2 linked regions of the Actinoalloteichus fjordicus genome follow. The protein of the gene in region 2 binds, or shares a complex with, the protein of the main gene of each other region. Links are inferred from orthologs where the notes say so. Each region holds a gene or a part of one and is shown on either strand. Other genes may lie near its edges.

Evidence for each region.
Region 1: the proteins of mfd (region 2) and uvrA are in contact, whole or in part, in a crystal structure (PDB 4DFC), measured with the Escherichia coli proteins. The link is inferred for Actinoalloteichus fjordicus from one-to-one orthologs.

Annotation. Positions count from the first base shown.
Region 1 is NZ_CP016076.1:5,153,597-5,160,400, forward strand. What follows is about bases 1,113-4,511. They hold uvrA (excinuclease ABC subunit UvrA), read right to left. Parts: upstream 4,166-4,511; coding sequence 1,313-4,165; downstream 1,113-1,312. Other genes in these bases: UA74_RS21770 (hypothetical protein), read left to right, coding at 1,113-1,220. Outside these bases: more of UA74_RS21770, read left to right, coding at 1-1,112; UA74_RS21780 (maleylpyruvate isomerase family mycothiol-dependent enzyme), read left to right, coding at 4,594-5,340; UA74_RS21785 (MBL fold metallo-hydrolase), read left to right, coding at 5,506-6,183; UA74_RS21790 (hypothetical protein), read right to left, coding at 6,298-6,804. UniProt on the Escherichia coli protein: The UvrABC repair system catalyzes the recognition and processing of DNA lesions. UvrA is an ATPase and a DNA-binding protein. A damage recognition complex composed of 2 UvrA and 2 UvrB subunits scans DNA for abnormalities.
Region 2 is NZ_CP016076.1:778,018-785,678, forward strand. What follows is about bases 1,481-5,736. They hold mfd (transcription-repair coupling factor), read left to right. Parts: upstream 1,481-1,849; coding sequence 1,850-5,536; downstream 5,537-5,736. Other genes in these bases: UA74_RS03680 (potassium channel family protein), read left to right, coding at 1,481-1,672; UA74_RS03690 (SurA N-terminal domain-containing protein), read left to right, coding at 5,549-5,736. Also shown: UA74_RS03675 (DUF4291 domain-containing protein), read right to left, coding at 1-269; more of UA74_RS03680, read left to right, coding at 722-1,480; more of UA74_RS03690, read left to right, coding at 5,737-6,496; UA74_RS03695 (MazG family protein), read left to right, coding at 6,522-7,544; UA74_RS03700 (GntP family permease), read right to left, coding at 7,613-7,661. UniProt on the Escherichia coli protein: Couples transcription and DNA repair by recognizing RNA polymerase (RNAP) stalled at DNA lesions. Mediates ATP-dependent release of RNAP and its truncated transcript from the DNA, and recruitment of nucleotide excision repair machinery to the damaged site.

The sequences.
Region 1 (6,804 bases), 4.4 Mb from region 2 along the record:
ACGGGCTGGACACCGCCGGGCTGGCCCTGGTGCTGGCGGGCACGGCAGGCCTAATCGCGACGGCGCTGTTCCGCTCCGGGGCCGATGCGCTGCTCGTCGGCGCCCTCGCCGTCCTGCCCGCCCCGTTGGCCGCCGATCCCGGCCACGTCCTGTTCGCCGAGGAGCCCGGCGGGGCGCTGATCTCCTCGGCCTCGTTCCTGGTGGCCTTCGGGGCCTGCCTCGTGTTCGGCGCGGCGCTGCGGTCGGCGTGGTCGCCGATCCTGGACGATGCGTCGTGGCGGGGCGCGATCCTGCCGGTGATCGCGTTGGCCGCGACCACGCTGGGCGGGACGTCCTCGTGGGTCCCGGCCGAGACGCCCCTGGTCTCGCTCGGGGTGGCGGCATCCGCCCTCGGCTGCGCGGCGTGGGCCCGGCACTCGACGCGGCGCTCGGCGGCTGGGGCGACCACCGAGGCGCCTGCGGCTGTGTCGACCGGGGCGGAGACAAGCACCGACCAGGCGGCGTCGACCGGAATCGACGCACCGGACACGACGGCGACAGCCGACGCCGAGGCAGAACCTCGACCGGAGCGTCTCGGGCGCGCCGAGCCCGCCCGCTCCCCCAGGCCTGGCGCCCGGTTCGCGGTCTGGTCGCCGCTGCTGGCCCTCGTGTCGATCGGGACGCTGACGGCACCGCCGAGCCCGCCCGCCTGGGGGTACCTCCTGGTGGCGGCGGGCGCGGCGACGGCGGCCGCCGTCTGGCGGCCCGGCTCCGGGCTTCGCACCGGATTCCTCGCGGCGGCGCTCCTGATGATGATCGGTTCGGCCGGGCTGCTGCACGCAGGCCGGGCTTCGGCCGAGACGGGCTGGGCGCTGCCCGACGACTGGCCGTTGGTCCTGGCGGGCATGACGCTGCTCGCGCTCGCTGCGCCGGTGGTCGCGCGCGCCGAGGCTCGGCGCCGGGTGCGTCCCGTCGACGGGACGCCGGTGGTCTTCTGCCTCGGCGTCGCCGCCGCTGCGATCGTCGCCGCGATCTCGGCGGCCGCGCAGGCGCAGAACGTGGAGGCGATGCCGGGAGTCGAGCTGAGCCGCGCCTACGCCACGCCGCTGGACACGGTGTTCCCCGGTGACCACGAGCTCGTGGCGACGATCTCGGGGCCTCCGCCCACCGTGTCGATCGGGCTGCTCCTGCTCGGCGGTGCGGCGGTGATCGCGCTGTCGTGGCCGCGACGCCGAGCATGAGTCGGGCTCGCGTGCTGCCGCCCGCGGGCAGTCACAGCCGACGGTGCGATCTCACCGGGCCGAGTCGGGAACCCGACCCGGTGAGACGCCGATCAGAGCACCTGGGCCAGGAAGCGGCCGGTGTGGCTGGCCTCGTCGGCCCGCACCTGTTCCGGCGTTCCCTCGGCGACCACGGTGCCGCCGCCGGAGCCGCCCTCCGGCCCCATGTCGACCACCCAGTCCGACGTCTTGATGACGTCGAGGTTGTGCTCGATCACGATCACCGTGTTGCCCTTGGCGACCAGTCCGTTGATCACGCCGAGCAGCTTGCGGATGTCCTCGAAGTGCAGGCCGGTGGTCGGCTCGTCGAGCACGTAGACGGTGCGTCCGGTCGACCGCTTCTGGAGTTCGGTGGCCAGCTTGACCCGCTGTGCCTCGCCGCCGGAGAGCGTCGGGGCAGGCTGGCCGAGCCGCACGTAGCCGAGGCCGACGTCCACCAGCGTCTTGAGATGCCGGTGGATCGCGGTGATCGGCTCGAAGAACGTCGCCGCCTCCTCGATCGGCATGTCCAGCACGTCGGCGATCGTCTTGCCCTTGTAGTGGACCTCCAGCGTCTCCCGGTTGTACCGGGCGCCTCGGCAGACCTCGCAGGGCACGTAGACGTCGGGCAGGAAGTTCATCTCGATCTTGATCGTGCCGTCGCCCGCACACGCCTCGCAGCGGCCGCCCTTGATGTTGAACGAGAACCGGCCCGGCTGGTAGCCGCGCACCTTCGCCTCGGTCGTCGCGGCGAACAGCTTCCTGACGTGATCGAAGACCCCGGTGTAGGTCGCGGCGTTCGAGCGCGGCGTGCGTCCGATGGGCGACTGGTCGACCTGCACCAGCTTGTCGACGTTGTCGAGTCCGGTCACCCGCGTGTGCCTGCCCGGCACCTGGCGCGCCCCGTTGAGCTTGTTGGCCAGCACCCGCGCCAGGATGTCGTTGACCAGCGTCGACTTGCCCGAGCCCGACACGCCCGTGACGGAGACCAGACACCCGAGCGGGAAGGACACGTCGATGCCGCGCAGGTTGTGCTCGCGCGCGCCGACGACGGTGAGCCGTCGCCTGCGATCGATCGCCCGCCGCTTGTCCGGCACCGGGATGGCCCGACGACCGGCCAGGTACGCGCCAGTCAGTGACTCCTCGTTGGCCAGCAGCTCCTGGTAAGAGCCGCTGTGCACGACCTTCCCGCCGTGCTCCCCCGCGCCGGGGCCGATGTCGACCACCCAGTCCGCGGCGCGAATGGTGTCCTCGTCGTGCTCCACGACGATCAGCGTGTTGCCCAGGTCGCGAAGCCTGCTCAGCGTCTCGATCAACCGGTGGTTGTCCCGCTGATGCAGGCCGATGGACGGTTCGTCCAGCACGTACAGCACGCCGACCAGCCCGGAGCCGATCTGGGTGGCCAGCCTGATCCGCTGGGCCTCGCCGCCGGAGAGCGTGCCCGCCGCCCGGTCCAGGGACAGGTAGTCCAGGCCCACGTCGAGCAGGAAGCCCAGTCGGGCGGCGACCTCCTTGAGAACGCGGCCCGCGATCATCTCCTCGCGTTCGCCCAGGGCGAGTCCTTCGAGGAAGCGGGCGCACTCCACGACGCTCATCGCGCAGACCTCGGCGATCGACTTGTCGCCCTGGTCACGGTGCGCCAGCGTCACGGCCAGGATCTCCGGCTTGAGCCGCGTGCCCCGGCAGGCCGGGCAGGGCACCTCCCGCATGTAGCCCTCGTACTTGTCCCGCATGAACTCGGACTCGGTCTGCTCCTGCCTGCGCTCCAGGAAGGGGATGACGCCCTCGAACGCGGCGTAGTACGACCGCTCCCGTCCGTAGCGGTTGCTGTAGCGGACGTGTACCTGCTCGTCGATGCCGTGCAGCACGGCCTTCTGCACGCGGGCGGGCAGGCCGCGCCACGGCAGGTCCATGCGGAAGCCGACCTTCTCCGACAGCGACTCCAGCAGCCGGGTGAAGTAGTCCGCGGTCTGGCCGGAGGCCCATGGCGCGATGGCGCCCTCGGCGAGCGACAGCTCGTCGTCCGGCACCACCAGCTCGGGGTCGACCTCCTTGCGCACCCCGAGTCCGGTGCACTCGGGGCAGGCGCCGTAGGGCGAGTTGAACGAGAAGGAACGGGGTTCGAGATCGTCCACGGCCAGCGAGTGGCCGTTGGGGCAGGCCATCCGTTCGGAGAACCGGCGCTCCCGACCGGCGTCGTGCTCGGGGAGGTCGACGAAGTCGAGCACGACGAGCCCGTCGGCCAGCCGCAGTGCCGTCTCGACCGAGTCCGTCAGCCGCTGCTTCGCCGAGGCCTTCACGGCGAGCCGGTCGATCACGACCTCGATGTCGTGCTTCTCCTGCTTCTTCAGCTTGGGCGGGTCGGTGAGCGGGTGCACCGCGCCGTCGACCCGCACTCGCGAGTAGCCCTGGGTGGGCAGCTCGGCGAAGAGGTCGACGTACTCACCCTTGCGCCCACGCACGACGGGGGCGAGCACCTGGAACCGGGTGCCCTCCGGCAGGTCGAGGACCTGGTCGACGATCTGCTGCGGGGTCTGCCTGCTGATCGCGTGGCCGCACGTCGGGCAGTGCGGCTTGCCTGCACGTGCGTAGAGCAGCCGGAGATAGTCGTAGACCTCGGTGATGGTGCCGACCGTGGAACGGGGGTTGCGGTTGGTCGACTTCTGGTCGATCGACACCGCGGGCGAGAGGCCCTCGATGAAGTCGACGTCGGGCTTGTCCATCTGCCCGAGGAACTGCCGCGCGTAGGCGGACAGCGACTCCACGTAACGACGCTGACCCTCCGCGAAGATGGTGTCGAAGGCGAGACTCGACTTCCCGGAGCCGGACAGTCCGGTGAACACGACGAGGCTGTCCCTGGGCAGGTCCAGGTCGACACCGCGGAGGTTGTGTTCGCGAGCGCCGCGAACGACGAGGCGGTCTGACACTGTGGTCCCTTCAACTGATCACGTGCCCGAGCGAGATGTCACCGGCCCGAGTCGGTCGAGATTTTCTGTGCGACAGGGTTGCGCACCCGCCGCAGACCTGGGGCATCGCGCTCGGCGAGTCGTACACCCGAGCGGGCGCAGGTCAGCCTCCATGCTAGGTCTGAGCACTGACAGGAACCGGTCTTCGTGACTGCGCGCAGAGGGGCAACCCGCCGTTGGAGTGCCTAGCCTCACATCAGCGACATAGATTGCGACCCTCTGTAATTGAGACGACTCGAAGTAGTGGGCAAGTCCCCGATCGGGTGCTTCCTACGTCAGTCGAATCAGGCATACGCTGGAGGTGCAAGGCACGTCCCCTGAAGTCGGGGAGAGAAGCAGTCATGGCAGAGATCCACCTTTCACATCCACAGCCTCTCGAGGAGAGCCTCGTGGCACCCAGGACGAGCGTCGGCGGCGCGGCAGCAAGCGCCGCGCAAGGCCTGCGCGCCCTGGAGGTCGCCAACCGGGCGTTGTTGGAGGTGGTGGAGAGACTGGATGACACGGTGGTGTCCGGGCCCAGTCTGTTGCCGAACTGGTCCAGGGCACACGTGCTCACCCATCTGGCACGGAACGCAGACGGCCTGGTCAACCTGCTCACCTGGGCTCGCACCGACGTCGAGCATCCGATGTATCAGAGCGCGGCCGATCGCAACGCCGACATCGAGGAGGGCGTCGACCGACCCGCGCGGCTCCTCGTCGAGGACGTCCGCGCGGCGACGGAACGCTTCGACGCGGCGGCGGCGGGCCTGGACGACAGTGCCTGGGCCGCCCAGGTCGTCGGACGCGGCAGGACGTTCCAGGCCGACGAGATCCCCTGGATTCGGCAGCGCGAGGTCTGGATCCACCTGGTCGACCTCGACGTGGGCCCGAGCATCGAGGACATTCCCGACGACCAGATCGAGCTGATGCTCGTCGACGTCATCACCCGGTATCGGGCCAGGGACGACGCGCCCCGCTTCGGCCTGCTGGTCGAGTTGTCGGACGGCACCGAGCGCACCTTCTTCATCGGCTCGGCCACCGACGACGGCCCGCCCGCCGTGCGTGGGAAGGCGAAGGCCGTGCTCGGGTGGCTCATCGGCCGCCAGGACGGCGCCGACCTGCTCGGCACGCTGCCGGTACTGCCGGAATGGGACTGACCAGGCAGGACCCGTGAACCGGCGCGGCCAGGCCCACCCCCCCGTCGAGCCGGTGTCACGCGAGGGTCTGCGGTGAGTCGGTCCTCGTCGGCCGGTGACACGTTCGGCCAGCTGCCTCAGGCAGCCCGTTCCGTCCGGCGAACACCGTGGTTCTAGGCTCGTGGGGTGGACGTGTCGCAGCAGTACACCGGTCATGTCGAGCCCGGCGGCCCGGCCGCGCGCCGTGAGCTGGCAGAACTGAGCATCACGAAGGTGTCGGTCGGTCCGATGGACAACAACGCCTATGTCCTGCACTGTCCGCGCAGCGGCGACGCCGTGCTGATCGACGCGGCTGCGGACCCGGAGCGGTTGTCGGACCTCCTCGGCCACGATGACAGCAGGCCTCGCCTGCGCACCATCGTCACGACGCACAGCCATCCCGACCACTGGCAGGCCCTCGGAGCGGTGGCCGGGGCCTACGGGACGAACCTCGCGGCGCACCCGGCCGACGCCGAGGCGCTGCCGGTGCCCCTGGACTTCCTGCTGGAACACGGTCACACGCTGGAGGTCGGGCAGTCCGAACTCGAGGTGATCCATCTGCGCGGCCACACCCCCGGCTCGATCGCCCTGCTGTACCGGGACCCGCAGGGCTCGCCGCACCTGTTCACCGGCGACTCGCTGTTTCCGGGCGGGCCGGGGAAGACGGGCTCGCCTGCGGACTTCGCCTCGTTGATGGACGACTTGGAGCAGCGGGTCTTCGCCGTTCTGCCGGACGACACCCGGGTGTACCCCGGCCACGGCGACGACACCACGTTGGGCGCGGAGCGTCCGCACCTGGCCGAGTGGCGGGCGCGGGGCTGGTAAACCGCAGGCGGCCTGCTGCGCAGAAGTCGCGAGCCTGCCCGGCGCAGGCTGTTTCGACGACGTGCCCGCCCGACGAACGCGCCGTCGGACGGGCCGGAACGTGTTTCTCGCCGATCAGCCGTCCAGCGGGTTCGCCAGGGCTGCGGCCTCCTCGGGGCCGTACTGCTGCACGAGCATGTCCTCGACGAACTGTTCGACGGGGATGTCCTGCTGCTCGGCCATCATGGTGAAGGTCTCATCGGCGATCTCGACGATCGGTCCGATGTCGACCTTCCACACCTCGTCCTCACGCAGGAACTGGAAGCGATAGGGGATCTCCTCCCCGTCGCTGAACACCTCGGCCGAGGCCGTGTCGCCGTCGACCTCGATGGAGCCCAGCTCGGCACTGTCGATCGCCTGTTCACCGATGAGCCCTCGCACGAAGGCCTCCGTCAGGAGTTCGGTCACCGATCCGCTCCGCAGCAGCTCCGGGTCGACCTCCGCGCGGAACACGTAGACCGTGATCTGCGTCGTCGGGCTCAGGCCGTGAAGCTCGTCGGCGGTCGCGCTCAGGGCGAGATGACGCGCCTCGTCATAGAACCTGTGCACCGGACTGGCCAGGACGGCTGTCGCCCGCTCGCC
Region 2 (7,661 bases):
AACGAACTCGGGCAGGAGTTGCGCAGTGCCCACTCGAAGCCGGACCGCCGCAGAGTGATCGCGAGGACGACCTCCTGGTCGGGCTTCGTCGCCCAGCCGCTCCGGTACATCATCCACAGGAACGACGGCTTGATCCAGGTCATCCGGCTCCGAGAGAACGGAGCGACGAAGGTGCCCGCCGCCAGCGCGGGCCGGGCGACTCGGGGCGAATACGCCTGGTAGACGACGATGGTCTCGTCGTCGTAGGCGGCGCGAATCCGGTGTTCCACGGGTCTGATGATCTATCGTCGCGCGGCGTCGGTCAGCTGATTTTCTTCCGGCCTCGCCCCGAGGCACGCCTGGTCGGTACGGGCCCGGGCGAGCGGGCGAGGGCGGTCCGTGAGAACGGACGGATACCGGGGCGGGGGAGAGGGCCCGGCCGATCCCGCCTGCCGATGTGCCGACCTTCGGATCTGAGACCCCGGCTTTGATCCCCGCTGTCCTGTTGAGCGGGGGATCATCTGCGGGCGTCGTCGTCGATCACCATGACTCCGTTCCTGACTCCCTCCGGTCGCCGTGCAGCTCATCCACGCTGCTCCGCGCTCACGACGGAGCCGCGCTCGCGACGAAGCGGGACCGAGGACAGACTCCGCACAGCGGCCGCAGCGCCGTCGCCACCCGGCAGCGCCGGACTGATCCGGTCGTGTTGCCGGGCAGCTGACGGGCCGGATACTCGGCCGGTATGAGCAGGTTGCAGCGGTATGAGCGGGTCTCCGCGCCGGTGCTGACCGTGCTGGCCCTGCTGTTCCTCGCCGTCTTCGCCGTCCAGGTCGTGTGGCTGGGCGCGCCTCGGTGGTCGCAGGTCGCCCTCGGCGTCGCGAACCTGCTGATCTGGCTGGTGTTCCTCGCCGACCTGATCGTGCGCTGCACCCTGTCCGAGCATCCCCTCCGCTTCCTGCTCACCCATCCGGTTGATGTTCTGGTCGTCGTGCTGCCGGTGCTCCGCCCGCTTCGGGTCCTGCGGGTGTTCGCGGCGGGCCAGCTGCTGCTGAGCCGTAAGGCCGGGGTGCTGCGAGCCGGTCAGGCCGTGGTCTTCGCGGTGGTCGTGCTCGTGGTCGTCGGCTCCCTGGCCGTCCTCGAGGCCGAGCGCTTCGTGCCCGGCTCGAACATCCACACCGTCGCCGACGCGCTGTGGTGGGCGATCACCACGGTCACCACCGTGGGCTACGGCGACGTCTACCCGGTGTCCGACGTCGGTCAGCTCGTCGCCGCGGCGCTCATGCTGGTGGGCATCTCCCTGCTCGGCGTGGTCACGGCGGGCATGTCCTCCTGGTTCATCTCCTCCTCCCGCGAAGGGGCACAGCGGTCGAGCGACGTCGTCATCGCGGCTCGGCTGTCCGGGCTGGAGAACGACCTCGGCAGACTGCTCGCCGCACAGGGCCTCGACCCGGCTCCTCGGCGGGGTGACGGCACGGCGCAGGCGGCTTCGTCGTCGACCGCTTCGGCCGCCGCCGCGCCGGAACCGACCCGCCGGGCAGACCTCACACAGGCGACGGACCGCTCCGCGCCGACCGCAGGCGCCGCTGCCGACTCCGCACCCGCTTCCTCGGCGGGGCCCGGCGACTCCCGGCCCGCCGACGCGCCGCCCCCGGACCCGCCCGCCGACTCCCCGCCCGCCGCCGGGCCGGTGTGACCTCGCACTCTCCGCTCGATGGGCCGCCCACACGGCGGCGCGGACACGGCAGGCGCAGGCGGTAATCCGCTGCCCCGTGCGGCCCGCCACCCGTACCCTGGACGGCGAGACCCCTCCCCGGCCTTGTCCAGGGCAGGGGTGTGTCGTGTTTGTCATCGCCTGAGGAGATCTCCCGTCGTGTCCGCTCCGCTCGCCGGGCTGCTCACCGCCCTCCTGGGCAGCAAGCCCTTCCAGAACCTCGTCGACGCGGCGGGCTCGGCCACCGTCGAACTCGGCGGTCCGCCCGCCCTGCGCACCCTGGTCGCCTCGGCGCTGGCCGCGGAGCAGGGCGCCGATCGCCCGGTGCTGCTGGTCACCGCGACCGGCCGCGAGGCCGAGGAGAGCGCCGCCGTGCTCGGCGACCTGATCGGACGCGACGTGGTCGCGGAGCTGCCCTCCTGGGAGACGCTGCCGCACGAACGCCTCTCGCCCCGCGCCGACACGGTGGGCCGCCGACTCGCGGTGCTGCGCAGACTGGCCCACCCGGAGCAGGACTCGCCGGACACCGGCCCGCTGCGGGTCGTCGTCACGACCGTCCGGAGCCTGATCCAGCCGCTGGCCCCCGGCCTCGGCGAGGTCGCGCCGGTTCATCTGCGCGTCGGTGAGGAACACGACTTCGCGAGCCAGGTCGAACGACTCGCGAACCTGGCCTACAGCCGGGTCGACATGGTGGAGAAGCGCGGCGAGTTCGCCGTGCGCGGCGGCATCCTGGACGTCTTCCCGCCCACCTGCGAGCACCCGCTGCGGGTGGAGTTCTGGGGCGACGAGGTCTCCGAGATCCGCGCCTTCGCGGTCGCCGACCAGCGCTCGCTGCCCGAACCGGTCGCGGAGCTGCTCGCCCCGCCCTGCCGAGAGCTGTTGATGACCGCTTCGGTTCGGGCCCGTGCCGAAGCTCTCGCGGCGGACCACCGGTCCGACGCCCAGCTCTCCGAGATGCTGGACAAGATCGCGGCGGGCATTCCCGTCGAGGGCATGGAGGCCCTGATCCCGGCGCTCTGCGAGGGCGAACTCGCGTTGCTGCCCGACCTGCTGCCTCGCTCGGCCCACGTCCTGCTGGCCGATCCCGAGAAGATCCGAGGCCGGGCCGCCGACCTGGTCCGCACCGGTCAGGAGTTCCTGGAGGCCTCTTGGATGGCGGCGGCGGGCGGCGGCGGTGCCCCCATCGACCTGGGCGCCTCCGCCTATCGGGACCTCGACGAGATCGAGCAGCACACCACCGCCTCCGGCCGCCCCTGGTGGACGCTGAGCCAGCTTCACCTCGACGCCGAGGACGGCGACGCGGGCGCCGAGATCGACCTGGTCGGCGGCGTGCGCGCCCTCCAGCTCGACATCCGCCCCGTCGAGGCCTATCGCGGCGAGGTCGAGCGCGCGTTCGCCGATCTGCGTGCCCACACGGCGGCGGGCGGGGCGGCCGTGCTGGTCTTTCCCGGCGCGGGAACGGCCTCGCGCGCCGCCGAGCAGCTCCGGGACGCTGACATCCCCGTCCGGCTGATCACCGACGGACTGCCCGAGGCGCCCGCGACCGGGCTCGTCACCATCGTGCGCGGCACCATGGAGGACGGGTTCATCGCGGCGGACCCGCTGCTGGTGGTGCTTACCGAGGCCGACCTGACCGGCGGGCGGGGCGGCACCTCCACCCGCGACATGCGGCGGATGCCGTCTCGGCGGCGCAACGCCGTCGACCCGCTGGGCCTCAGCGCTGGCGACTACGTCGTCCACGACAAGCACGGCATCGGCCGCTACGTGGAGATGTCGCAGCGCACCGTGGCGGGCGCGACCCGCGAGTACCTGGTTCTGGAATACGCCTCCAGCAAGCGGGGCCAGCCCGGCGACCGGCTGTTCGTGCCGACGGACCAGCTCGACGAGGTCTCCCGCTACGTGGGCGGGGAGCTGCCGACGCTGAACCGGCTCGGCGGCTCCGACTGGGCCAAGACCAAGACGCGGGCGCGTAAGGCCGTCAAGGAGATCGCCGCCGAGCTGGTCCAGCTCTACGCCGCCCGACAGTCCGCCCCCGGCCACGCCTTCGGGCCCGACACGCCCTGGCAGCGCGAGCTGGAGGACGCGTTCCCCTACACGGAGACCATCGATCAGCTCGCCGCGATCGACGAGGTCAAGGGGGACATGCGTCGGCCGGTGCCGATGGACCGGGTCATCTGCGGCGACGTTGGCTACGGCAAGACCGAGATCGCGGTGCGGGCCGCGTTCAAGGCGGTGCAGGACGGCAAGCAGGTCGTCGTCCTGGTACCTACGACGCTGCTCGCCCAGCAGCACCTCAACACCTTCAGCGAGCGGATGCGCTCGTTCCCCGTGGTGGTGAAGGGGATGTCGCGGTTCACCGACAAGATGGAATCCGACGAGGTGATCAACGGCCTCGCGGCGGGCGACGTGGACGTGGTGATCGGTACGCATCGGCTGTTGCAGACCGGCATCCGCTACAAGGACCTCGGCCTGGTGATCGTCGACGAGGAGCAGCGGTTCGGGGTCGAGCACAAGGAGCACATCAAGGCCCTGCGGACGCACGTCGACGTGCTGACCATGTCGGCGACGCCGATCCCCCGCACGCTCGAGATGAGCCTCGCGGGCATCCGGGAGATGTCGACCATCCTCACGCCGCCGGAGGAACGGCATCCGGTGTTGACCTATGTCGGCCAGTACGACGAGAAGCAGACGGGCGCGGCGATCCGCCGGGAGCTGCTGCGCGACGGCCAGGTGTTCTACGTGCACAACCGGGTCTCCTCGATCGAGAAGGCCGCGAAGCGGCTTCGGGAGCTGGTACCGGAAGCGAAGATCGTCATCGCCCACGGCCAGATGAACGAGGACCGGCTGGAGAAGGTCATCCAGGGTTTCTGGGAGCGGGAGTTCGACGTGCTGGTGTGCACGACGATCGTCGAGACCGGCCTGGACATCTCGAATGCCAACACGTTGATCGTCGAGCGCGGCGACATGCTCGGCCTGGCGCAGCTGCACCAGCTCCGGGGCCGGGTCGGCCGGGCACGGGAACGCGGATACGCCTACTTCCTGTACCCGCCGGAGAAGCCGCTGACCGAGACCGCGCACGATCGGCTGGCGACCATCGCACAGAACTCGGAGCTGGGCTCCGGCATGGCGGTGGCGATGAAGGACCTGGAGATCCGGGGCGCGGGCAACATCCTCGGCGCCGAACAGTCCGGGCACATCGCAGGCGTCGGCTTCGACCTCTATGTCCGGCTCGTCGGCGAGGCCGTCGCGGCGTTCCGCAAGCAGGCCGGGTCCGACGCGGGCGGCGACGCGGTGGAGGAGCCCGCCGAGGTGCGCATCGACCTGCCGGTCACGGCGCACATTCCGCACGACTACGTGGCGGGGGAGCGGCTGCGGCTGGAGGCGTATCGCAAGATCGCCTCGGCGGCGGGCGACTCGCCGCTGGACTCCCGCGAGCGGGTCTCCGCCGACGCCGAGGCGTTGACGGCGGTGCGGGCCGAACTGGTCGACCGCTACGGGCCGCCGCCGGTGGAGGTCGATCGACTGCTCGCGGTCTCGGCGTTCCGGCAGCTCTGCCGCCGGTACGGCGTCACCGAGGTGACCTTGCAGGGCAACGCGCTCCGCTTCGCCCCGATGGAGTTGCGGGACTCGCAGATCGTGCGGCTGGAGCGGCTGTACCCGAAGGCGACCTACAAGCCTGCGCTGCGGCTGGTCTCGCTGCCGCGCCCCACCGAGGGCGGTGCGGGCGGTCGGATCGGGGCGCCGCCGCTGCGTGACGAGGCGCTGCTGTCCTGGGCGGAGGGTTTCCTCTCGGCGATGGCCGGGGTTCCGGCGCCGGCTGCCGCATCTGCGGGCAACCGTTCGTGAGAGGGTGTTCTCGTGAGGACTCTTCCGGGACGCCCCGTTCGGTTGATCGTTGCGCTCTCCGCAGTGACGGGCCTGCTGCTGACGGGTTGTTCGACCCAGCCGAGCAGGACCGGTGCGGCAGCGATCGTCGGTGATCACGCGGTGATCTCGCTGGACGACGTGCAGACCCGGCTCGACGCGATCTACGAGCGCGAGCCGGACCTGCGCTCGCAGCTGATCGAGCAGGGCCAGATCGACGACGTGTCGCGCAGCATCGTCACCCTCTCGGTGCGGCATCGCCTGATCAGCGAGTTCGCCGAGCAGGAGGGCATCTCGGTCGACGAGCGCGAGGTCGACGCGATGATCGAGCAGAGCGGCGGTGCGCAGGCTGCGGTGATGGGCACGCCCTTCACCGAGGAGAGTCTTCGTTCCGACGTCACCGATCAGCTGTTGCTGAGCCAGGTGGGCGACGAGTACCTGGGACGGGTGCGGGTCGTCTTCGACTTCGTGCAGGCCACCAGCCGCGAGCAGGCGGTCGAGCTCGCCGAGCAGCTCGCGGCCGAGCCCGACCGGGTCGCCGAGATCATCGAGGAGAGCAGCGCGGCCGGGCTGCCCGGCGGCATGCAGCAGCCGCTCACGCCCGCCGAGAGCCCGGCGCTGGCCGCGACGGCCCTGTTCGGCACCGCCGAGGGCAATGTGGTCGCCTTCGAGACCCAGCCGCAGAGCGGTCAGTGGATGGTCGCGGTCATCCACGAGCGCGAGATCCTGGAGAACGCCGACCCGGCGGCAGCAGGCCAGGTCGACCCCTCGATGAGTGCGCAGTTCGGTCTCCGGATGCTGGGTGCGGCCTCGCAGGACGCGCAGATCGAGGTCAACCCCCGTTACGGCGTGTGGGACCCGACGACGGTGCAGGTGGCGCCGTCCGAGGGCGAGGCAGGCGGACTGATCTTCCCGGTGGCCGGGTCCGCCCCGCGCGACTGACCGGCAGGCTCTCGGCGACGACCGCATGACGACGACCTCGACGAACCCGCCGCCCGGGTCACCGTCCCTCGCGCCCGGCACCGCCGTGGTGGTCCGCACGCCACGGCTCGGCGCCGTGCTGCCCGCCGCCGCCCTGACGCTGCTCCGGGGTGCCGCCGAGGTGTACGCCGATCCCGGCCTGCCGTCGGAGGTCCGGCGGCAGCTGGACGCCGCGGTGCCGCCTCCCGTCGCCGAGCTGGTGGAGCGGGCGCGGCGGGCGGCGATCGTGCTGATCACCGACGTCGTCGAGTCCGAGCACGCCGAGGCGCTGTCCGAGGCGGGTGCCCCGGTCGTCGTCGGCGTCGAGCCGTCCGGCGCTCGACTCCTGGACGCGGTCGAGGTGATGGACCGGCTCCGGTCGCCCGGCGGCTGTCCGTGGGACGCCGAGCAGACGCACCTGTCGCTGCGCCAATACCTGGTCGAAGAGGCCTATGAGCTGCTGGAGGCTCTGGAGGACGAGGACCGGCCTGCCCTGCGGGAAGAACTCGGCGACGTCCTGCTCCAAGTGTTGTTCCACGCGCGGATCGCCGCCGAGGACACCCACGAGCCCTTCGACGTGGACGCGGTGGCGGCGGAGCTGGTCACCAAGCTCGTCGGCAGGCATCCCCACGTCTTCGCCGAGTCCGATGACGAGGTGGTCGACGCGGCGAGCCAGCAGGGCCGCTGGGAGGAGCTGAAGCAGGTCGAGAAGCAGCGCACGTCCAGCATCGACGGCGTCGCGCTCGGCCAGCCCGCCGTCGCCCTGGCGGCGAAGCTCGCCCAGCGCACCGGGCGGGCGAGACTGCCCGCCGATCTGCTGCCTGCCGGTGACGCCGTCGGCGAGCGACTGTTCCGCGCCGCCGCTCTCGCCCGGCGCGAGGGCGGCGATCCCGAGGATGCGCTGCGGGCCGCCGCCCGCGCATTCGCCGGGCGCGTGCGTGCGGCGGAGGACGCGGCCAGGGCAGCCGGACTGGACCCGGCCGCGCTGAGCGAGGCGGACTGGCGAGAACACTGGCCGGGAGAGGCCTGACCCGATCGCCGAGGCGGCTCGGCTCCTCCCCGCCGCGTTCGCGCTGCCGGACCTCGGCGCTGACCCGCTCAGGACACGAACTGGCTGAGAATCAGGACGACCGCCAGTCCGGTGAGG